Regions from separate parts of the Levilactobacillus sp. genome, predicted to be linked through region 2. Evidence: predicted binding sites of a transcription regulator. Region 2 holds the regulator's gene; each other region holds the start of a gene.
The links. The regulator LexA, encoded in region 2, represses DNA repair genes until DNA is damaged. The targets are predictions, from matches to a motif close to CNAACANNTGTTNG.

Region 1 (2,274 bases), on a different contig from region 2:
ACCAGCCACAGTTAACAACGCAGCCATCCAACCACAGGTCACGCGGCCCTTAACTAGCGCTGCTGACAAGCATTATCGTAGCCGAGAGTTCGCTAGAGATGAGTTCAGCTGTGGGAGTTCCCTTAGCGGCGCGGTCCATGGCGCTTAGGGAACTGGCAAGTTGGAGACGCGCTCTATCGGCTCCAACTTGAGTGTCGAGACCGCCCTGTGGCTCGACGCGGCGCCCTCAGCGTTCCAACTCATCTCTAGCGAACGGTAAGGCGGACAGCAAAACGCAAACCCTCGTCAGCCAGCCCTCGGTCAAGCGTGCGCCTGATGGTAGGTGTCGACGAGTTGTTGGGCCATGGCGTCCAGCTGGTCGATGGCCGCTTGGTCGGGGGCTAGGTTGATCTTGACCGGTGCCGCACCCCGGGTCGCGCCCGTTTGCTGGAAGGTAGTTTCGAAATGATCGACGGTGGTGTTGTAGTATTCGCCGTAGAAGGTGTCGCCGGACCCGGCCACGCCATAGACTTTGCCGGTGAGATCTAAGTCTTGCAAGTCCTCGTAAAAGTCCATGCCTTCATCGGGCAGCGAGCCCTCGTCGTAGGTGTAGGCGCAGACCACGCAGATGTCGACGTTTTCGAATTCGGCGGCGTCGGTCTGTGAGATTTCCGTTTCCTTGACCTGACAACCGAGGTCCTCTAATTTTTCCGTGACAATGTCGGCCACGTCTTCATTGTTGCCGGTGATAGTGGCAAAGACTACTTGTGCTGATACCATTTCGTTTCACTCCTTAGGTTAAACCCGTGTTTGTCGTTAATTATAGCAGGTTGCCGTGGCGGTGACTAGGAACGGTTGGGGGAAATAACCGTGTACCGCGCGAAAAGATGATTGACTAACAAATCTGGCACTCTGCTTCCCACACCCCCAGGAGAACTGGTAAAATGGTGCCAGACAGTTAAGGATGACTGGTATTTTGAACAAAGGATGTGACAGTAATGGCCGTCATTACCATGATTGAGGCCCAGAAGAAAAATAGCGGCCGTTATAACGTATATGTTGACGGCGCTTACGCGTTTCCCGTCAGTGAGAGTGTGCTGATCGATTTTCGCCTGTACAAGGGCATGGAGGTCACCAAGACGCTGGAGAGCCAGCTGGTGGACGCAGACAACGTTGCCAAGGCGTACAACCGCGCGTTGGACTACCTGTCCAATCAGCTGCGGACCGAAAAGGAGATTCACGACAAACTGGTCGAGCTGGAAATCCCAGAAGAAACGATTGACCTGACGTTTCAGAAATTGCGGGAGCTCAACCTGGTGGACGATGCCCACTACGCCGCCAGCTACGTGCGGACGATGATGCACACGGGAGATAAGGGCCCGCGGGTAATTCGCCAGCATTTGCGCCAAAAGGGTGTGGGTGAAAAGCTGATCGACGACGCGCTGGTGTTGTACACGCCAGAAGAACGCCTGACCGTGGGGACGGCCGTGGCGGAGAAATTGGCGAAGCGCTACCACCGTCAAGCCTTTGGGACTCAGCAGCAGAAGATTCGTCAAGGCTTGATTTCACGTGGGTTTAACAACGACGAGGCCGGGCAGATGATCGCCACACTGGACTTGACCCCTGACCTTGACCAGCAACACGACTTATTGGTCAAGCAGGGCGAAAAGCTGTGGCGGCGGTACCGCGCCTTGAGTCCGTCAGAACGTAAATATAAGACCAAGCAGGCGTTGTATCGCAAGGGGTTTCAGCTCGACGATATTAGTCAGTGGCTGGCTGATTTAGGGGAATCGGCCGAATAGCAACGCAAAAGAGTAAGGGGGAGTTGTCATGCGGAAACGGACGTTGGGCATTCTGGTGTCGTTGGGGATGGTCCTGGGTATTGGGGGCGGCTTGGCTTGGTGGTTTAACGGGCAAACGCAGAGTCATGCGGAACCGGCCGCCACAAGCAGTTCGGTGGTGAAACCGAAGCCTAAACCCAAGCCCAAGGCCAAGAAGCCGGCCAAGAAAAAGACGGTCAAGCCCAAGGTGACCGCGGCGACGCGGCAGATCGACGCCATTTTACGCGCCAATCGCTTCGTAGGCACGGCGCTGGTGGTGCGTTCGGGCAAGACCATGTATGAGCAAGGCTTTGGCTACGCGCAGGCCAATGAGCAAAAGAAAAATGGTATCAACAGCGTTTATCAACTGGCGTCCGTGCAGAAGTCCTTTACGGCGGGACTGATCATGAAGTTGGCGGCGGCACAACGGCTGTCGTTAACGGACCCGTTGGCGAAGTACTATCCGCAGATCAAG
Region 2 (2,274 bases):
CACCAGATTGACCAGGCGGATGTCGTCGTTGCCCTAGTCGACTTCGTGGACGACCAGGTGGATTCGGGGACGGCCTTTGAAATTGGGTACGCCTTTCACAGTAAGAAGCCAATCGTGGTCTTGCACGAGAAGGATACGATCTTAAACCTGATGTTGGCAGAGGGGCTCCACGCCTACTTACGCGAAGCCGAAGCCTTGGCCGCTTACGACTTTTCAACCTTGCCAGAAAGCCATTATCACGGCGAAGTCATCTAGCAATCGGTGGATTGGTTAAATCAGTGCCTGCGTCAGCCAGGGTTCCGCCTGCTCTGGGGAACACCTCCAGCCTGAGGAACGGTCTTCCGGTTCGCTTGAAAGCCTGGCAAAACCGGCCAGTCTTTCAAGTCGTCCCACGCTGTAACCTGGCAAACAACGCCAGGTAACACCGTCGACACAGCTGGCTCCACCCTGGCCCTGGCTGTCTCCGGCGAGATAATGCCTATCAGTCCCGCGGTGTTGACAAGAAAATAATTGAGCAGCTAACTGCTAACAAGGGGTTAGTCGGTTATTAGTGGTCAGCACCTTTGGCGAACGGTAGGTGGCCAGTTTTGGTTATTGCAGTCGTCAACAACTAGTCTTAACGCGAAATCGCATGACGGCAATCTTTCTAGCCGATTGCTGCCAGTCAATCTTCAGTCACTAAAAAAGCCAGTCCTCAAATCGAGAGCTGGCTTTAACTTAAGTATGCAGAGTCTAGTGGACATCGTCGCGGAATAAGCCGACGACTTTACCCAAGATGCTGACGTGATTCAAGATGATTGGCGCCATGGTGTCATTTTCTGGTTGGAGCCGGTAGTGATCGGCTTCTTTGAAGAACCGTTTGCAGGTCGCTTCGTTTTCTTCGGTCATGGCAATGACGACATCGCCGTTATCGGCGGATTGTTGCCGGCGGACGATGACTTGGTCACCATTTAAGATGCCGATATTGATCATACTTTCGCCGCGAATCGTGAGCATGAAGAGTTGATCGTCATCGTTTTCGAATTCAGGTGGCACAGGGAAGTAATCTGTGGCTTCCTGAACGGCGAGAATCGGTTCGCCGGCCGTGACGGTCCCCAAGACGGGAATCTTGGTCTGTTCTTCGTGGACGCCCAGTTCTTCCAGTCCTGCCGGCGTGACTTCCAGCGCCCGGGGTTTCGTGGGGTCCTTGACCAGCAGGCCTTTCTTTTCCAGGCGGGCGATGTGACCGTGGACCGTTGAAGTTGAGGAAAGCGCCACGGCTTCCCCGATTTCACGGACAGTCGGGGGATACCCTTTTTCGTTGACCCGTTCCCAAATGAAGCGGAGAACGGCGATTTGTTTGTTCTCAGAAGCCTTACTCATTTTTTCTGCCACCTCGTTCGTCATTCGTAGTTTTGTTTAGTGCAATTGTAGCATAGGTACCGAACGTTTTCAAACAGATGTTCGGTTAAATTGGTTGAAATTTGAAAATAACCCTGATATGATAGGTGTCGACTTGAATTTTTAAGGAAACTTCGATAACTAAACCCAAAATTTTTTCTCAAGGAGGACTGTTCATGGCAGAACCAACAATGGACACGTTATTAACGCGCATCAATGAACTTGCACACAAAAATAAGGCGGAAGGCTTAACGCCCGAGGAAAAGACGGAACGTGCCGGCTTGCGGCAACAATACCTAAAGCTCTTCCGGGCGAGCTTCAAGAGCCAAGTCGAGATGTTGCAGGTCTACGACAAAAATGGTAAGGAAGTCACCCCGGAAAAGGTCCGGCAGATTCAACGCGACAAAGGCTTACGGGACGATTAAGGCGTACTGGCGGGTCCTTTTTGGGATTCGCTCTTTTAATTTGCGTTAAGTTTGTGTAGAATTGTTAAATGAATGACTTCATCAAAGGAGGGGAAACGACTTGGCAACTTGGATCTGGATCTTAATCGTGATCGTCGTGGGGTTGGCCTGTGCAGCAGGTGGCTTTTTCGGCGCACGGAAGTACATGGAAAACTATCTGAAAGACAATCCACCAATCAACGAAGACCAATTACGGGCAATGATGTTGCAAATGGGCCAAAAGCCTTCACAGCGGAAACTTCATCAAATGATGAACGCCATGCAACAAAATGCACACAAAAAATAAGTTGGTTTATTTGAGGCTCGCTTCCAGGTTTCTTCCTGGGGCGAGTCTTTTTCGTTGTAATTTCACGATTTTCCGGTAAAATGAGTAAGTCTGTGCTATATTTTAATCATATTCTAATTTTAAGGAGGGATGTTCGTGAGTATT
Region 3 (2,274 bases), 150 kb from region 2:
GGTTTTACCAAATTTTCGATAATTCATCTGTGGTTAACTCCTTTAATGGGTGATTTGCTGATATCTCCAGTATACGACATCTTTTATGGTCGAAACTACATTTTTTCGAGTCCGTGGCGCTGTTCCTCATCGATGATATGCGTGTACAGCCCCGTGGCGCTGGTCGAGTTTTGACCCAGCTGCGTGGCCACCAGCTGCTCGTTCTTAGTAGCCAGGTAGAGTTTTGAGGCCAGTGTGTGCCGGAGCTTGTGGGGCGTGATACGGACCTTGAACGCCGCCGAGTATTTAGCGACCATCTTTTCCATCGAGTTGGCCTGCATCCGTGAGGCCTGGCCGCGATAACTGCTGAGAAAGAGCGCACGGTCGGCGTTGGTGGCGTGGTAGGTGGCCTCGCGGTGGTCGATGTAGTCCTGGATGTATGGCAACGTCCACGGCGCAATCGGCACGGTGTCGCGCTGGCCGCCCTTACGGATCACGCCAATCGTGCCGGTCTTGAGATTCAGGTGACGCAAATCGGCATTGGCGGCTTCCGAGACCCGTAACCCGCTGCCGAGCAGTAAGGCGTTGATGGCCAGGTCCCGGCGTTTGTCGCGATGAAAGTAGCGTTTCTTGGCCGGTGACAAGAGGGATTCGTATTTCTGATCAATAAACGCCAGGTATTCATGATCGGTGTTGCCCAGCATCAATTTAGTCTTGAGGTTGGCGGCCCGGGTGGCGTAGGTCTCGCTGGTGCGCACCAGGGCAATCTTGTGCATGACGTTGCGGTCAAAGTAGGCCTCGCCGTTGTCGTCTTCGGTGTCTTCGGTCAGGTACTTGAACAGCGAGGACAGGGCGTTGAGCGACCGATTGATGGTAGGGTGCGTCCGACTGCCAGGGGCGCCCGTTAATTTGGTCTGGTTCAGCAGGGCGGACTTGTATAGCTCGACCGTTTCTTTCTTTAACGTTGCCAAGACCTGAATGTCAATGTCGGCGGGGCGCGTGGCAGGGGTCAAACCTTCGCTGATCAGCCAATTAAAGAAACGCCGGAACTCCGTCAGGTATTGGTATAGGGTCGCGGGCGACAGGGGAATCGTGGCCTTGGCCTGGTAGTATTCCTGCACATACCAAGGCGCTGTGGCCAATTCTTCGTCGATTAATTTTAAGTAGTGCTGCTTTTCCATAGAAGTGGCCTCCAAACGTATGTTCTCATGTCTCTAATGATACCGGTGAACGTAAAAATTAGCAAGTCCCCCGCCTATTTTTTTGCGACTATTATCTTTAAAATATTTGTTTTAATGAAAGTAGTCGGTCCAAGACGGGTTTAACGATCCTGGAGACGGCTAACCAGTTACTAGCTTTCAGCATGTCAGTGGCCTAAATAAGTAACGGTGAAATGCCGTCACGCCGCAGTTTATAGCGCTTAAGTACGGTTGCATGTCGACTTAAGCGAGCCGCATTGGTACAGATACATGCCAGCTTTAGTGACTATTAGTGTTCAGCCGAAACGTTGCCATGACAGCGTTTGACCGCATTTTAGCCTAAGCTAATCCAGCAGCAAGTCGGCCTAAATTCAAGCGTGGCGGCTGACACGCATTGGACCGATTGGCGGTCATTAAACTCGTAGCTAAACCGCTGATACGGCAAACATCCTGATCAGCAGCATGCCAGCGTTGTAGTCGAGACGGCATCATAGCCAGTTTACCAGTAATCGCAACCAACCGTGAATTTCAGATCTAGGTCAATTCAACGACCAACAAGTGCAAAATTCCGCTTAAACCATCAGTCAACAGTCATGCTGTAGCAAGCGTCAAATTTCCGGAAAAAGGACGTTGATTCTGAGCACACGTTCAGGAATTAGCTGATCAGGTCATCGCGAAATGGCCGTAGAATCCGCCCGTAAATAGCCGTTTTTTTAGACTGACGCGCAATGGGTTATGGTTGCTGGTTGACGCCCGACAACGGTTATTTGATAAGCAGCCTGAAGTCGGCTAGTCAGCCAGCAGTCAGTTGTCAACGGTGCACAGCACGTTTTGATTTTTTTAAATACAGTTCAGCACAAAAGCGGACGTGGCATTTTAGCAGACGAACTTGCTGACGAACTGAACGATCATGACATGACTGGATGAGTCAATGTAATTAAGCAGGGAACCGGCACTTGCCCAACTAAAAGCTTTTTCATTCTCTACTTTACATAATATATATTATCGAAAGTAGTGTTTCAAGCGCGCCAGCCTCGAATGCCAGCCAAATTAAAACCAGTCAGCAAGTTTTTTCACCTGCTCACTGGTTTTAATT

Region 1: the regulator LexA is predicted to act here: its motif matches at 860-873, upstream of recX (recombination regulator RecX).
Region 3: the regulator LexA is predicted to act here: its motif matches at 1,173-1,186, upstream of xerS (tyrosine recombinase XerS).

What each region holds. Positions count from the first base shown of each region.
Region 1 is NZ_JALCJA010000004.1:378,377-380,650, forward strand. It holds gene LKH74_RS08710 (flavodoxin) at 301-759, opposite strand; gene recX (recombination regulator RecX) at 978-1,781, shown strand; gene LKH74_RS08720 (serine hydrolase domain-containing protein) at 1,810-2,274, shown strand, end outside.
Region 2 is NZ_JALCJA010000001.1:384,030-386,303, reverse strand. It holds gene LKH74_RS01850 (nucleoside 2-deoxyribosyltransferase) at 1-255, shown strand, start outside; gene lexA (transcriptional repressor LexA) at 733-1,362, opposite strand; gene LKH74_RS01840 (DUF896 domain-containing protein) at 1,557-1,805, shown strand; gene LKH74_RS01835 (YneF family protein) at 1,906-2,130, shown strand; gene LKH74_RS01830 (ABC transporter ATP-binding protein) at 2,266-2,274, shown strand, end outside.
Region 3 is NZ_JALCJA010000001.1:229,787-232,060, forward strand. It holds gene LKH74_RS01185 (aldo/keto reductase) at 1-27, opposite strand, end outside; gene xerS (tyrosine recombinase XerS) at 96-1,160, opposite strand.